DNA from 2 places in the Parageobacillus galactosidasius genome. Region 2 is predicted to be linked to the other one. Evidence: riboswitches for the same ligand, from Rfam matches in the RefSeq annotation. Region 2 holds a riboswitch; the other holds the start of a gene.
What was found. A riboswitch is a leader RNA that binds a small molecule or an ion and turns the genes downstream of it on or off. The one in region 2 is predicted to bind S-adenosylmethionine.
Positions count from the first base shown of each region.

Region 1: another riboswitch for S-adenosylmethionine. It lies ahead of B9L23_RS04165 (bifunctional homocysteine S-methyltransferase/methylenetetrahydrofolate reductase); the one in region 2 lies ahead of mtnK (S-methyl-5-thioribose kinase).

Region 1 is NZ_NDYL01000001.1:777,647-785,757, forward strand. Features, by position in the region: gene B9L23_RS04155 (SDR family oxidoreductase) at 1-435, opposite strand, end outside; gene metH (methionine synthase) at 564-3,974, opposite strand; gene B9L23_RS04165 (bifunctional homocysteine S-methyltransferase/methylenetetrahydrofolate reductase) at 3,967-5,817, opposite strand; SAM riboswitch class I at 5,894-5,996, opposite strand; gene B9L23_RS20280 (hypothetical protein) at 6,065-6,217, opposite strand; gene B9L23_RS04170 (ABC transporter ATP-binding protein) at 6,278-7,336, shown strand; gene B9L23_RS04175 (ABC transporter permease) at 7,333-8,111, shown strand, end outside.
Region 2 is NZ_NDYL01000001.1:928,174-936,284, reverse strand. Features, by position in the region: gene B9L23_RS04980 (pyridoxal phosphate-dependent aminotransferase) at 1-1,116, opposite strand, end outside; gene B9L23_RS04975 (carbon-nitrogen family hydrolase) at 1,217-2,032, shown strand; SAM riboswitch class I at 2,127-2,290, shown strand; gene mtnK (S-methyl-5-thioribose kinase) at 2,372-3,574, shown strand; gene mtnA (S-methyl-5-thioribose-1-phosphate isomerase) at 3,597-4,667, shown strand; gene B9L23_RS04960 (sugar ABC transporter substrate-binding protein) at 4,654-5,799, shown strand; gene B9L23_RS04955 (sugar ABC transporter ATP-binding protein) at 5,796-7,343, shown strand; gene B9L23_RS04950 (ABC transporter permease) at 7,288-8,111, shown strand, end outside.

The sequences.
Region 1 (8,111 bases), 150 kb from region 2:
CTGCTGCGAGGTAATGTTAAGCAAGCTTTTTTGCGGATGCTGTTCCGCGGCGTTGTTGACGACAATGTCTAGTTTGCCAAATTGGTCCACGGTTTGTTTGACCGCTTGTTTGCAAAACTGTTCATCACCGACATCGCCGGCAATCAGTAAGCATTTTCTTCCTTCTTGTTCGACTTGGCGCTTCGTTTCTTCCGCATCTTCCTGTTCGTTTAAATAAATAATCGCTACATCCGCACCTTCTTTTGCGAAATGGATGGCGACCGCCCGGCCGATGCCGCTGTCGCCGCCGCTAATGATGGTGACTTTATTATGTAATTTCCCGCTTGCTTTGTATTGTTCACTCACGGAAACAGGCTGCGGGTTCATTTCTGTTTGCAGACCTGGCTGGCGGTCTTGGTGCTGCGGCGGCAGTGTTGCCTGTTGTTTTGTGACCATTGTCCATTCCTCCCTGTGCATCGTTTGTCATCGTTAGTATGGGATATGGGCAGGGAAATATGTAATGTTGGCAAACAATCATTGATGACTACATTGCATAAAAAAGCTGGCCACATCGGGCCAGCTTTTTATAACACATTGAAATAGCGCGCTTCTGGATGGGCAAAGACAATCGCGGAAACGGAAGCTTCCGGCTCCATCATATATCCGTCCGTTAAATGGATGCCGATTTCTTCTGGGTTCAATAGACGGAAGAGCTTTTCTTGGTCTTCCAAGTTCGGGCAAGCCGGATAGCCGAACGAGTAGCGCTGCCCTTGGTATTTCGCGGCAAAGCGCTGTTCCATCGTGAAATCCGGATCATCCGGAAAGCCCCAGCGGTCGCGCATGACTTGGTGGATGAGCTCCGCTAATCCTTCGGCGATTTCGAGCGCCAGCGCTTGAATCGCATGACTTTTTAAAAATTCGCCGCTTTCTTTCCATCGCTGCGAAAGTTCGCGAATGCCTTTTCCGGCGGTGACGGCGAAAAATCCCACATAGTCGATTTGTCCGCTTTCTGTAGATTTCAAGTAATCAGCTAAACAAAGGTATGGCTCTCTTGGCTGTCTTGGAAATTCAAACATTTCGATAATGGTCCGTTTGTCTTTTGGCGAGTAAATGTAAATCCGGTTTCCTTCACTTTGCGCCGGGAAAAATTGATATACCGCCGCTGGCGTAATCCAGTTGTTGCGCTGGGCCTCATCAAGCAGGTCATCGACGACTTGCTTTAACATAAGCGCTTTTTCATCTTTTTCCTCAAGCAGCCGTTTTACTTTTCCTTTTAACCCAAGGTGATGTCCTAATACCATTTGCCAGTTGACGTATGGAATAATATGCGAAAGCGAAATATCTTTCAATATATGGCGTTCTAAATCTGTTGGCACAAACACGGGAACGTCGGTCGAGACGTTCGACTTTGCCGCAATAGCCGTTGGTGTCGTTTTTTCTGTTTCCGTTTCTTGCTTTTTTGTTTTTGTATATTCGATTTCGTTTTGCTGCAGCTGATTTGCCAGCGCCAGTCCTTCCATGGCGTCTTTTGCGTATAATACGATTCCATCATATTCCGGAGCGATTTTGTTTTCCGTGAATTTACGCGATAATGCCGCACCGCCGACTAAAATCGGGATCGAGATGCCCGCTTGCCGCAAATCTTGCGCGGTGACGACCATTTGCTGGGCGGATTTGACAAGAAGCCCTGATAAACCGATAATATCCGGTTTTTCGGCTTGAACGGCTTCGATCAGCTTTTGCGGCGCCACTTTAATGCCTAGGTCGATGACGTGAAAGCCGTTGTTGCTTAAAATGATGTCGACCAAGTTTTTGCCGATGTCATGCACATCGCCTTTGACGGTGGCGAGAAGCACTTTTCCTTTTGTACTGTTTTCCTTTTTCTCCATATATGGTTCTAAAAAGGCGACCGCTGCTTTCATCACTTCCGCGCTTTGCAATACTTCGGCAACAATGAGTTGATTGTTATTAAACAGCCGCCCAACTTCATCCATCCCCTCCATCAGCGGTCCGTTAATGATGTCAAGCGGGTCGGAATACGTTTGCAGCGCTTGTTCCAAATCGGCGTACAATCCTTCTTTCGTGCCTTCGATGACATAGCCCGCGAGCCGCTCCTCAAGGCTAAGCTCGGTTTTTATTTTTTTTGGTTCTTTCGTTTTATCGCGGTAAAATTGGATAAACGTGTTTAACGTTTCATCGTTCGTGTTAAACAGCAGTTCTTCAGCCAACCGCACTTCTTCTTCCGAAATCGAAGCGAATCGCTCCAATTTTTCTGTATTGACGATCGCGTAATCGAGCCCGGCCTGCGTGCAATGGTACAAAAAGACGGAGTTTAAAATTTCCCGCCCAACCGGCGGAAGCCCGAATGAGACATTGCTGATGCCAAGTATTGTTAAACATTGCGGAAGCCGTTCTTTAATGAGACGGATGCCTTCGATCGTTTCCTTGGCCGCGCCAATATATTGTTCATCGCCGGTGCCGACCGGGAACACAAGCGGGTCAAAAATAATGTCATGCGGGGAAACTCCGTATTTGTTGACGAGCAAGTCATGCGAACGCAAGGCAATTTCCAGCTTCCGCTCAGCATGAATCGCCATTCCCTGTTCATCAATCGTTCCGACAACAACGGCAGCACCATATTTGTGAAGGAGAGGAATGACTTTTTCAAACCGTTCTTCGCCGTCTTCCAAATTAATCGAGTTAATGATTGCTTTCCCTTGTGAATAAGTGAGAGCACGTTCAATAACGCGTTCATCGGTTGAATCAATGACAAGCGGCACTTTTACTTTTTTTACGACTTGTTGGATAAACTTTTCCATATCTTCTTGTTCATTGCGGTCCGGGTCGGCTAAGCAAATATCGATGACGTGCGCGCCGTTTTTTACTTGCGCGCGGGCAATTTCCGCCGCTTCTTCATATTTTCCTTCAGCGATGAGCCGTTTAAATTTGCGCGAACCGATTACGTTTGTGCGCTCGCCGACAAACAGCGGACGCATTGTTTCATCGTAAATAAGCGGATCGATGCCGGAAACGGCATGAACGTCAAAAGATTTCGGAATCGGCCGCGGTGGAATGTCTCGGACCGCTTCGGCGATGGCGCGAATATGTTCCGGAGTTGTTCCGCAGCAACCGCCGACGATGTTAATCCATCCTTTTTCAGCGAATCGTTGGATTTTTTTCGCTAACATCTCCGGTGTCTCGTGATAGCAGCCTTCTTCATCCGGAAGCCCGGCGTTCGGATAGCAGCTTACAGCAGTGTTCGCCAAGGAAGCAAGCGTGCGCAAATGGTCGGTCATAAACTCGGGGCCGGTCGCGCAGTTTAATCCGACCGCGAACGGCTTCATATGCTGTACGGAGATGAAAAACGATTCAATCGTTTGTCCTGCTAATGTTGTTCCCATTGGTTCAATCGTTCCGGAAATCATAATCGGCACTTTTTTTCCGACCGCTTCAAACGCCTTGGAAATGCCGATAAAGCCGGCTTTGACGTTTAAGGTGTCTTGGCATGTTTCCAATAAAAGCAAGTCGACGCCGCCAAGCAATAGTCCTCGCGCTTGTTCTTCGTAAGCAGCAACTAATTGTTCGAACGTAATGCCTCCTGTAACGGATAGCGTTTTTGTCGTCGGTCCCATTGAACCGGCGACAAAGCGTGGCCATTCGGGAGTAGAGTAGGCGTCGGCTGCTTTGCGCGCAAGCTTGGCGGATTCGATATTTAACTCTAGCGCTAAATGGCCAAGATGATATTCATCTAATACAACGTTTGTCGCACCGAACGTGTTTGTTTCGATAATATCCGCTCCCGCCTGCAAATATGCTTCATGAATGCGCTCGATCACATGCGGAGCGGTGAGCGTCAAATATTCGTTGCATCCTTCGTATGCTTCTCCGCCGAAATCATCAGCTGAGAGCTTCGCGCTTTGAATCATCGTTCCCATTGCGCCGTCAATAATTAATATTTTTTTTTCGAGCTGTTGCTCAAGTGTGATGTTACCCATGGAGTACCTTCCTTTCTTGTGCGGCTTGTTCCTTTTCATGAATGTAGCGAACGAGTTCGACGGTCATTTCATAGCGCAAAAACGGCGTAATTAAGTAGATGCCGTTAAATAAGTCAAAAGCGGCGTCAATGAGCGATTTGGCAATTGCGATTCCTTCGCGCGCAGATTGCACTGGGTCATTCGCGCATGCCGCCATGCGAGAGCGGATTTCATCAGAAAGAGTAATTCCCGGCACTTCATGATGAAGGAAATCGGCGTTGCGCGCGCTCACTAGCGGCATAATGCCGATGTAAATCGGCGTCTCAAGATGCTTCGTCGCTTCATACACCTCTTCGATTTGCCGCTCGGAATAAAGCGGCTGGGTGATAAAATAATGGGCGCCGCATTGAATTTTTTTCTCCAGACGCTCTACAGCCTTATCTAAATGACGGACGTTCGGGTTAAAGGCCGCGGCAATCGAGAAGTTTGTTTTTTGCCCGAGCGATTTTCCGGAATACGAAAGCCCTTCGTTAAATTGGCGAATCAGCCGGATTAAATCAAAGGACGATAAATCATAGACGGATGTCGCTCCAGGAAAATCGCCGATTTTCGATGGGTCTCCGGTGATGGCGAGCACATCGGTGATGCCGAGCGTATGCAGGCCCATCAAGTGCGACTGCAAGCCGATTAAATTGCGGTCGCGGCATGTAATATGAATAAGCGGGCGGATGCCGAGCTGCTCTTTGACGATGGAGCCGAGCGCCATGTTGCTGATTCGTGGAGTTGCCAGCGAGTTATCGGCCAATGTCAACGCATCAATGTTCGCTTCTTTCAGCGCTTTGGCGCCTTCTAAAAATTTCGCGATCCCTAATTTTTTCGGCGGATCAAGCTCGACGATCACCGAGCGCCGCTTACGTACGATATCCTGCAACGGCGGGGCGGCATTTGGTTCGTTTGTTTGGATAGAAATCGGAACATGACGTTGTTTAACGACTTTTTCTGTAATCGGTGTCCGATCGGTTAAGGCGTTTGCTATCGCTTCGATATGTTTCGGCGTCGTGCCGCAGCACCCGCCAATCAGGCGCACGCCTTGTTCACGGAAGGCAAGAGCCGTTTCTTTAAAATAATCGGTGTTTGTTTCATAGATAAGCCGTCCGTCGCGATAATCCGGCAAGCTTGCGTTCGGATACGCGGAAAGAAACGCTTTTTTCGGCAGCGGCACTTCCTCGAGCGAACGAATCATATGATATGGACCGAGACGGCAATTTAGACCGATGACATCAGCTCCCAACTGCTCCAAGCGCGCCAACGCTTCAGAAAGGGGAGTGCCGTCTTGCAAGACGCCAACTTCGTGGAGGGAGACGTGCGCGATAATCGGCTTATCCGTTTCTTTGCGCGCGATTGCAAGCACCGTCTGCAATTCTTCCAAATCGTAATATGTCTCGAGCAATAAGCCATCGACGTCTTCGTTTAAAAGCACAAATAATTGCTCGCGAAACGTCCGCTTTACTTCGTCGATGGAAACGGCGCTTTTGTTGATGCTCCGTAATCCGCCGATCGTTCCAAGCACATAGGCTTTATTTCCCGCCGCCTTTTTGGCGAGCCTTACTGCCGCGCGGTTAATGGATGGCACTTCATCTTCCAATCCGTAGCGGGCAAGTTTGACATAGTTGGCGCCATATGTATTCGTTTGGATTACTTCTGCGCCCGCGGCGATATATGCTTCATGAATGTGAATGATGTCTTCCGGTTTTGATAAATTTAGTTCTTCAAAACATCGGTCGACGCCGTGCGAGTATAATAGCGTTCCCATCGCTCCATCGGCGATAAGGATGCGTTCTTTTAAGTCTTGCAAAAGCCCCACGATCATTCCCCCGTTCTATGAAGATAGTAAAAGAAAAAAGCCTTCTATAAGAAGAAGACTTTTTATGTATCGTCTCTTCTTATCTTCCAGGCGTTTCGCCTGTCTGGATTTAGCACCTTGACTTCCGCCAGGTTGCTGAGAGTTCATCGGGCCAGTCCCTCCCCCTCTCTTGATAAGAATGTCCGTATGCGGTTGTTTATTTCGTCTTGACTATTACTATATAATTTAATGTATTTTTTGAAATTATTCAATACGGTGAAGCAAGGAAATTTGAAAAAACGATCAATGAGACAGCGGCTTTCCGCATTGCGGGCAAAATTGGAAGCTGTTCTGCGGAATAGTCAGCCGCTTTTTGTTTTTTAGTCGCCGACATGGCGGAAAGCATATTTTTCCGTTGCACTTTCTACTCTCCTATGTTCTAATTAGGAATAGTGAACATCAAGAAGATGGGGGGCTGAAAGTGAACGGAGAAATCATCCGCTTCGAGCGAGTGACGAAGGAATACGACGGCGCAGCCGTACTGGATGATGTCAGTTTTGCGATGGAGCGCGGGAAGTTTTATACGCTGCTTGGACCGTCGGGTTGTGGGAAGACAACGATTTTGCGGCTGATTGCCGGGTTTATCGAGCCGACGGAAGGAACGATTTATTTCCACGGAAAGCCGATTCAAAACGTCCCGCCGAACAAACGGCAAGTCAACACTGTTTTTCAAGACTATGCATTGTTCCCTCATCTCGATGTGTTTGAAAACGTTGCGTTTGGTTTGCGCGTGAAAAAGATGAAAGAAACCGACATTCGCGAGAAAGTGAGGGAAGCGCTTCGGTTTGTCAACTTAGACGGCTATAAGCGCCGCCGCATTCAAGAAATGTCCGGCGGCCAGCGTCAGCGCGTCGCCATTGCCCGGGCGATTGTCAATGAACCTGAGGTGCTGCTCTTGGATGAACCGCTGTCAGCCTTGGATTTGAAACTGCGCACGGAAATGCAGTATGAACTTCGTGAATTGCAGCGCCGCTTAGGGATTACGTTCATTTTTGTCACGCATGATCAAGAAGAAGCATTGGCGATGTCCGATTACATTTTTGTTCTGAATAAAGGAAAAATTCAGCAGTTTGGGACGCCGAAAGACATTTACGACGAGCCTGTCAATCGATTCGTCGCCGATTTCATTGGCGAATCGAACATTTTGTCAGGGCGCATGATCGACGATTTCCTCGTCGAATTTGCCGGCAAACAGTTTGCGTGTGTTGACCGCGGCTTCGCGCCAAACGAACCGGTCGATGTCGTCATCCGCCCGGAAGATTTGGAGCTCGCGGCGCCGGAAGACGGGCAGATCGTCATCCGCGTCGATTCGCTCTTATTCCGCGGTGTCCATTATGAAATTTGCGGCTATGACGAAAACGGCAACGAATGGCTTGTCCATTCGACGAAAAAGGCCGAAGTCGGGGAAACGGTCGGCCTTCGTTTTGAACCGGAAGCGATTCACGTCATGCGACTCGAAAAGGAGGATGAGGACGCATGACGGAACGGGCGTGGCGGAACTGGTATTTAATCCCTTATGGCATTTGGCTTGTGCTGTTTGTCGTGGCCCCGATTGTCTTTTTGGTGTATGAATCGTTTTTGGATCTTGACGGCCATTGGACGTTGTCCAACTACAAATCCGTGTGGACGCCCATTTATTTGAAAATGATGGCGTATTCGTTTTGGTATGCGTTTTTAATCACGCTTGTGTCGCTGCTCATCGGCTATCCGACCGCCTATTGGCTGACGAAGACGCGGCACAAGCAGCTATGGCTGTTGTTGCTTATTTTGCCGATGTGGGTGAATTTGCTGCTGAAGGTGTATGCGTTTTTAGGGCTGTTCGGCACGTACGGGCTGGCCAACGCTTTGTTGAAAGCGCTGGGCGTCGGGCCGCGGCAGCTGTTGTTCACCGATTTCAGTTTTGTCTTTGTGTCGGTGTACATTTTTATTCCGTTTATGGTGCTGCCGATTTTCAACGCGCTGGAGGAGCTGCCGCCATCGCTGGTCGATGCCGCCCGCGATTTGGGCGCTTCGGCTTGGACGACGTTCCGCCGCGTCGTCTTCCCGCTCACGCTTGGCGGGGTGAAGGCCGGCTGCCAGGCGGTATTCATCCCGGCGTTGTCGCTGTTTATGATTACGCGCCTCATTGCGGGCAACCGCGTCATTACGCTCGGCACGGCCATTGAGCAGCATTTTCTTGTCACCCAAAACTGGGGAATGGGGGCGACGATCGCTGTTGTGTTAATGATCGCGATGGCGGTCATCGTCGTCCTGAC
Region 2 (8,111 bases):
TGTTAATAACCCAACTCGCACATATCCTTCTCCATGCTTGCCAAATCCAATTCCCGGCGCGACAACGACATGCGCTTTTTCCAGCAAATAATCGGAAAAACGTTCCGATGTCCATCCGCTCGGCACCGGAAGCCACGCAAAAAATGAACCTTTTGGGGCGTCGACATCCCAGCCAATTTGCCGCAACGCGTCAATAAGCGTATTGCGCCGCGATTCATACAGTGCGACAAGCTCTTCCACGCAGCGCTGCGAAGAAAGCAATGCGGTTGCCGCCGCTTCTTGAATGGCGCCAAACAAACTCACATATAAATGGTCTTGCAGCAAGTTAATCGCCGCGATCACGCTCTCATTTCCAACGGCAAACGCCACGCGCCAGCCCGCCATATTATATGTTTTGGAGAATGTATAAATTTCAACGCCAATTTCTTTTGCCCCCTCTGCTTGAAGAAAGCTGACCGGTTTTTTTCCGTCAAAGCCAATCGCACCGTAAGCAAAATCATGAACGACACAAATTCCGTGTTTTGCGGCAAACGACACCGTTTCTTCAAAAAACTCCTTAGAAGCGATCGCCCCGGTTGGATTATTTGGATAGTTTAAAAACATGATTTTTGCTTTTTCCGCAATACTCGCAGGAATTTCATCATAATCAGGCAAAAACTGATTTTCCGCACGCAATGGCATCATCACCATTTCCGCGCGCGCCAGCGCAATCCCCGACCAATAATCCGGATATCCCGGGTCAGGCACGAGCACAATATCGCCTGGATTGGCTAAACATTGCGGGATCTCCACAAGACCCGCTTTCCCGCCAAACAAAACCGCCACTTCTTTTTCCGGATCAATGGCAACGCCGTATTCGCGCTCATAAAACTTAGCAACGGCGCGTTTCAAAAAGGAATACCCTTGAAATGGCGAGTATTTGTGATATTTTGGGTTCGCCACCGCTTTTTGCATCGCCTCCACGATATGCGGTGGAGTCGGCTGGTCGGGATTTCCTTGCCCTAAATTGATGATGTCATGCCCCTCCGCCATTTTTTTTGCGACTTTATCGACAAGCGAAGCAAAAAACTGTTTTGGAAGGCTCTGCAATAACTCAGATAGTGGAAATTGTTTCATCGCGTTAACACCTTCTCAAAAATTTTCTTGAAATTCTAGTGAAAAATCATATATCGTAAAAATCAAAATGTAAAGTAAAATTTTTTCGAGGTGAATGTTCATGACGATAAAAATCGCATGTCTTCAGCTAGATATCGCTTTTGGCAATCCTAATGAAAACGAACGGCGCGTTGAAAGAGAAATAGAAAAAATTTCAAAAAATCACCCAGATATTATCGTCCTTCCTGAACTATGGACGACTGGCTATGACTTAACCAGACTCGATGAGATTGCCGATGAGGGCGGTATGCGTACAAAAGCGTTCATTCAAAAACTTGCCAAGTCGCATCATGTCAATATTGTCGCTGGATCAATTGCCAGAAAAACAGATCGCGGCGTCACCAATACAATGTACATCGCCGACCGAAACGGTATCATCGTTGGCGAATATAGCAAACTCCATTTGTTCCAGCTGATGGATGAACATCTTTACTTACAGCCAGGGGAAGAAATGGGATTGTTCACATTAGAAAACACTCAATGTGCAGGCGTCATTTGTTATGACATCCGCTTCCCAGAATGGATTCGCGTCCATATGGTCCAAGGGGCGGAAGTGTTATTTGTCGTCGCCGAGTGGCCGCTTCCTCGCCTTTCGCATTGGCGTACACTGCTTGCAGCGCGCGCGATTGAAAATCAATGCTACGTCATCGCGTGCAATCGCGCTGGAAGCGATCCAAACAATGTCTTTGCCGGTCATTCGCTGGTGGTTGACCCATGGGGAGAAATCATTGCAGAAGCAAATGAAGAACCTTGTACGTTAATGGCACAAATCGATCTTCAAAAAGTAAGAGAAGTGCGAAAACAAATCCCGATTTTTGCGGACCGCAGAGCTAACGACTACATCGCTGCAGAAAAAAATTTTTTAAAAAAGAGTTGACAAATCATTTCGTGACCATGTATGATTCGTATCAAGCATAAAACTTCAAAATTGCCAACATAGCGAAAATTAAAAAATTGAATATGCTGACACACTCTTATCAAGAGTTGGCTGAGGGAATTGGCCCAATGAAGCCCAGCAACCGACCGTAATACTATCGTGAGATAGGGCGCACTTTTTGGCGCCGGAAGTTCGCTACTTCCGCAGGGCACGGTGCTAAGTCCAACAGAAAGACTCGTTCTTTCTGAAAGATAAGAGGTGCGAAGATATGGAATCTTCAAGCCTCTTTCTATGCAGAAAGAGGCTTTTTAATTTACATGAAGGAGGGAGTTTTACATTATGCCAGTTTCTCATCCAACGGTTTATGAACCATTAACGGAACAAGGCGCAATCTCTTTGGCGGTCCGTCTCGGTCTTTTTCCGGAAGGAACACCGCTTGCCTGCCGCGAAATTGGCGATGGCAACTTAAATCTTGTTTTCCGCGTTGTCGATCAGCAAACAAAGAAAGGAATTATCGTAAAACAAGCGCTCCCGTACGCAAAAGTAGTCGGTGAAAGCTGGCCGCTCACATTAAAACGCGCTGTTATTGAAAGCAATGCGCTGCGCACATTCGCAAGCTATGTTCCGCAATACGTGCCAAAAGTATACTATTCCGATGAATCTTTGGCAATTACCGTTATGGAAGATTTATCTCACTTGCAAATCGCCCGCAAAGGGTTGATTGAAGGAAAAACGTATCCGCTTTTATCGCAGCATATTGGCGAATTTATCGCAAAGACATCGTTTTACACTTCCGACTTTGGCATGAATCAACAAGAAAAAAAACAATTGGCGCAAAGTTTTGTTAATCCGGAATTATGCAAAATCACCGAAGACCTTGTATTTACCGATCCGTTCTTTAATCATGAAACGAACAACTTTGAAGACGAGCTTCGCGATGATGTAGAAGCGCTTTGGAACGATGACAAGCTCCGCTTAGAAGTCGCCAAATTAAAGCGCAAGTTTTTAACCGAAGGAGATGCGCTCATCCACGGTGATTTGCATACTGGAAGCATTTTTGCCAGCGATGAAGAAACGAAAATCATTGATCCAGAGTTTGCGTTTTATGGCCCGTTCGGTTTTGACATCGGCCAATTTTTCGCAAACTTGCTGTTAAATGCGTTGTCCCGCCCAGAACAACAACAAGAACCGTTATTTGCTCATATCGACAAAACTTGGGATGTATTTGCGACAATCTTTTCTGATCTTTGGCGCACTCACAATGTAGAACCATATGCAAAAACAGAAGGATTGTTAGAAGACGTGCTGCATCACACGTTTATTGACGCGATCGGCTTTGCCGGATGTGAAGTCATCCGCCGCACGATTGGATTAGCACATGTCGCTGACCTTGATGGCATTGAGGATAAAGAGGAACGCTTACAAGCAAAACGTTATGCCCTTCGTCTTGGCAGAAGCCTCATTTTGCAACGTGAAACATTATCTAGCACTAAAGAAATCCGTTCCCTTTTCGCACAAACAGTGCTTGCAGCAACGAATTAACACAATGAAAGGAAGAACCATAATGGCAGAACCATTCGCAATCCCGCGCTCTGTGGAATGGAACGACACTCATATTACAATTTTAAATCAACAAAAGCTACCATTAGTGACGGAATATTTGGAATTAAAAGATATTGAAGATGTACGGGACGCAATCGCCACGTTAAAAGTACGCGGCGCACCGGCGATCGGCATTACGGCTGCTTACGGCCTCGCTCTTTCTGCACAGCAATATGAAACAGAATCACTGGAAAAATTTAAAGAGCACGTGCGAAAGGACCGCGACTACTTAGCAAGCTCTCGTCCAACCGCAGTGAACTTGTTTTGGGCATTAGACCGGCTTGTTTCCAGCATCGCCCACGTTTCCTCTGTTAACGAAGCAAAAACGACGCTCATCCATGAAGCGATTCGCATTCAAATTGAAGATGAAGATGTATGCCGCCGCATCGGAGAGCATGCACTTTCCTTATTTCAAAACGGCGACCGCGTTTTAACCATTTGCAATGCTGGTTCGATCGCAACCGCCCGCTATGGCACGGCGCTTGCTCCGTTTTATTTAGCGAAAGAAAAAGGGATGAATCTTCATGTTTACGCGTCGGAAACTCGTCCGGTCCTGCAAGGAGCAAGATTGACGACGTGGGAATTGATGCAAGCGGGGGTAGACGTCACTCTTATTACCGACAATATGGCGGCGCAGACGATCAAGGCGAAAAACATTACCGCTGTCATTGTCGGCGCCGACCGAATTGCCGCCAACGGTGACACTGCCAACAAAATCGGCACCTTTGGACTGGCGCTGCTCGCTAAAGCGTTTGGCATTCCATTTTATGTCGCCGCGCCATTATCGACCATTGATTTAGCAACCAAAACAGGGGAAGAAATTCCGATTGAAGAACGCAATCCAGAGGAAGTGACGCATATCGCCGGAACGCGAATCGCTCCAGAAGGAGTAAACGTTTATAATCCAGCGTTCGATGTAACACCGCACGACCTTATCACGGCCATTATTACCGAAAAAGGGATCGTCCGCGGCAATTATGAAACTGAACTGCCAGCACTGTTTGCAAAGGAGGCTCGCCATGAAGCAATTTAGACTTAACTATTTAGTCGCATTTCTTTTTTCCATTATCGTCATCCTTAGCGGCTGCATGAATGAACAAGACGCCGTCAGTTCGAAACCGGCCAAACAAGAAAACAGCACGGCCGAAGAAGCAAGCGAAACAACAGCAGCAACAACCGAACAAGCAGATATCCCTGAAGAATTAAAAAAACCAATAAAAATTGCCGCCATTATGCAAATGTCGATCGGCACGTTTTCTTCTCAGTATATCGCTGGCGTAAAAGAACAAGTGCAAAAATTTGGCGGCGAAGTGCAAATTTACAATGCGGATAACGACTTAACGAAAATGGCTTCCTATGTCGAAACAGCCATTACGCAAAACGTCGATGCGATTCTATTAGATCACGGACGCGCTGATGCGTTGGAAGGTCCGGTGAAAAAAGCAGTCGAAAAAGGCATTCCTGTTGTCGCATTCGATAACGATTTAAACATCCCAGGCGTAACAGTGATTGACCAAGATGACTACAGCCTTGCATGGAAAACGTTAAAAACATTGGCCGAAGACTTAAACGGCGAAGGAAACATCGTCACCATTTGGGTTGGCGGATTTACACCGATGGAACGTCGTCATGTGATTTACGATGCGTTTAAAAAACGCTATCCGAACATCAAAGAAGTGGCGAAATTTGGTACGGCCAGCGCCAATACCGCTTTAGACACACAAACGCAAATGGAAGCGATTTTGAAAAAATATCCGAATAAAGGCGATATTGACGCAGTGTTTGCGACTTGGGATGAATTTGCCAAAGGCGCAACGCGTGCGATCGAGCAAGCAGGACGCAATGAAATTAAAGTATATGGCATCGATTTAAGCGATGAAGATTTGCAAATGATGCAAAAGCCAAACAGCCCTTGGGTCGCTACAACAGCAACGGATCCAGCCGAAGTCGGTCGCGTTCAAGTTCGCTTTGCGTATCAAAAAATTGCTGGCGAGAAAACGCCAAACATTTATTCACTAGAACCGCATTTAGTCAAACGATCCGATTTGCCTAACCAACAAGTTTCGATGAATGAGCTTCATGAATACATTTCCGGCTGGGGGCAATCAAATGTTGCCATTTCCCCTTGGATGAAAACATTGGAAGCACAGGTGAAAAACAAATGAACGGTCTTTATATGAACAATATTTATAAATCGTTTGGCACGGTAAACGTATTAAACGGCGTGAATCTCCATGTACAAAAAGGAGAAGTTCACGCCCTTTTAGGGATGAATGGAGCTGGGAAAAGCACATTGATGAAAATTCTCGCCGGCGCCCTTTTTCCAGACAAAGGCACGATAACAATAGATGGAGAAGAGCGCCGATTTTCTTCTCCTGCTGATGCGAAAAAAGCAGGCATTGGATTAGTTGTTCAAGAGGTCGATACCGCCCTGTTTCCATCGCTGACCGTCTATGAAAATATTGCTGCTAGCGACATCGTTGATACAAAACAAAAGCCTCTTCTTTCATGGAAACAGCAAAAACATCGGGCCGCAAAGCTTTTGCGCCAAGTTGGTCTGTCGATTTCGCCGAACAAGCTTATTCGCGAATGCACCTTGCATGAAAAACAGCTCATCGTTTTAGCAAAAGTGCTCTCCTCATCGGCCCGATACATTATTTTAGATGAGCCGACCGCCGCGCTCAGTGAAACAGAGACGAAGCGGCTGTTTACAATTATCAACGATTTAAAAGCACAGGGAGTTTCATTCATTTATATTTCTCACAAATTGAAAGAGGTAAAAGAGATTTGCGACCGCGTCACCATCTTGCGTGACGGAAACGTCGTCCACCATGGCGATGTTTCCACCCTTTCACTAGAAGAAATGATTCAACATATGGTTGGACGCGCTTATACAACCGTGCAAAAAGAAGCACGCACATACAGTGATGACATTCTTTTCAAAGTGGAACAGCTGCGCATCGCGAAAACAGGCACAACCGTCGATTTGGAAATTCATAAAGGGGAAATCGTCGGCATTGCCGGACTTGCTGGAGCCGGGAAAACCGAACTCGCCGAAAGTCTAATCGCCCATACAAAAGCGACGGGAGAATGGTGGATCGATGGAAAGCGTTATACGTTCTCCTCGCCAAAAGAAGCGATTGCGGCTGGAATCTGCCTTATTCCGGAAGAGCGGAGAAAACAAGGGCTTTTCTTAAATGAAACAGTCCGTACGAATCTTACGGTTCGGCTATTATCATCATTAACAAAGTGGCAATGGGTGTTGCAAAAGAAAGAAACACAAGTTGCTCAACATTTAGTGGATGTATTACGAATTCATCCGCCTTTTCCGCAAGCGGTTGTCAAACAGCTAAGCGGCGGCAATCAACAAAAAGTCGTCATTGGCAAATGGTTAAAGACAAACGCTGATGTATTCATTTTTGATGAACCGACAAAAGGTATTGATGTCAACGCGAAACAAGAGGTATTTTCGATCATCCGCTCCCTCGCCGATGAAGGAAAAGCGATTTTATATTTAACGAGTGAATTTCAAGAACTGCTCGATATCGCTGATACGATTTATATCATGGTAGGCGGACAGCTTGTTAAACGTGTTTCCGCGCGTGATACCACCTATGAACAATTGATTTATTACTGCAGCGGAGGTGATTTGGATGGCACAGCCAGCCGTTTCGATCGCCAAGAAAAAGCAAGCGCCATCTCTTCTTGAATTTTTATATAAGCATGGCACACTGCTTGCCATTCTCGTCGTCATTGCTTATTTTGGCATTACTCTTGATCGGTTTTTTACGTATGAAAATTTCAGCGATATTTTACGATCTATTTCCATCGTCACACTCGTCGCTATTGGCATCACCTTTTCTCTAATTGTGGATGGATTTGATTTATCTGTTGGTTCGACCGTCAGCCTAGCAACGATCGCAAGCGCCGCGGCACTCGTATTATACCGCCAGGAAATTCTAGTGACGTTGCTTGTTCCGCTTTTACTGGGAGTCGCCGTCGGCTTATTAAACTCGTTATTAATTGTGAAATTAAAATTGCCGGATTTACTGGCTACATTGGCGACGATGTATGCGATTAACGGCGTGCAGCTGACGTACACGAAAGGATTTTCCATTTACAACGACATGCCGCTTCCAGACGGAGGAACGGCGCCGGGCAAATTCATTCCTTCCTTTTTATTTATCGGTCAAGGGGAAGTATTCGGCATTCCGTTTTCTGTTTTATTAATGCTAGTGGTCGTCATTGCTGCTCATCTATTTTTAACATATACCAAACCAGGAAGATTGTTTTATATGACGGGAGAAAATCGGGAAGCAGCACGGCTTTCGGGAATCCCTGTCAATCGCTACCGCACTTACGCTTACGTGATCAGCGGATTTTTTGCCGCGCTCGGCGGGATTGTTCTCGCTTCCCGCATCGGAACAGGACAAGTATCAGCAGGAGCCTCCTTTTTAATGGATGGAGTAGCTGCCGC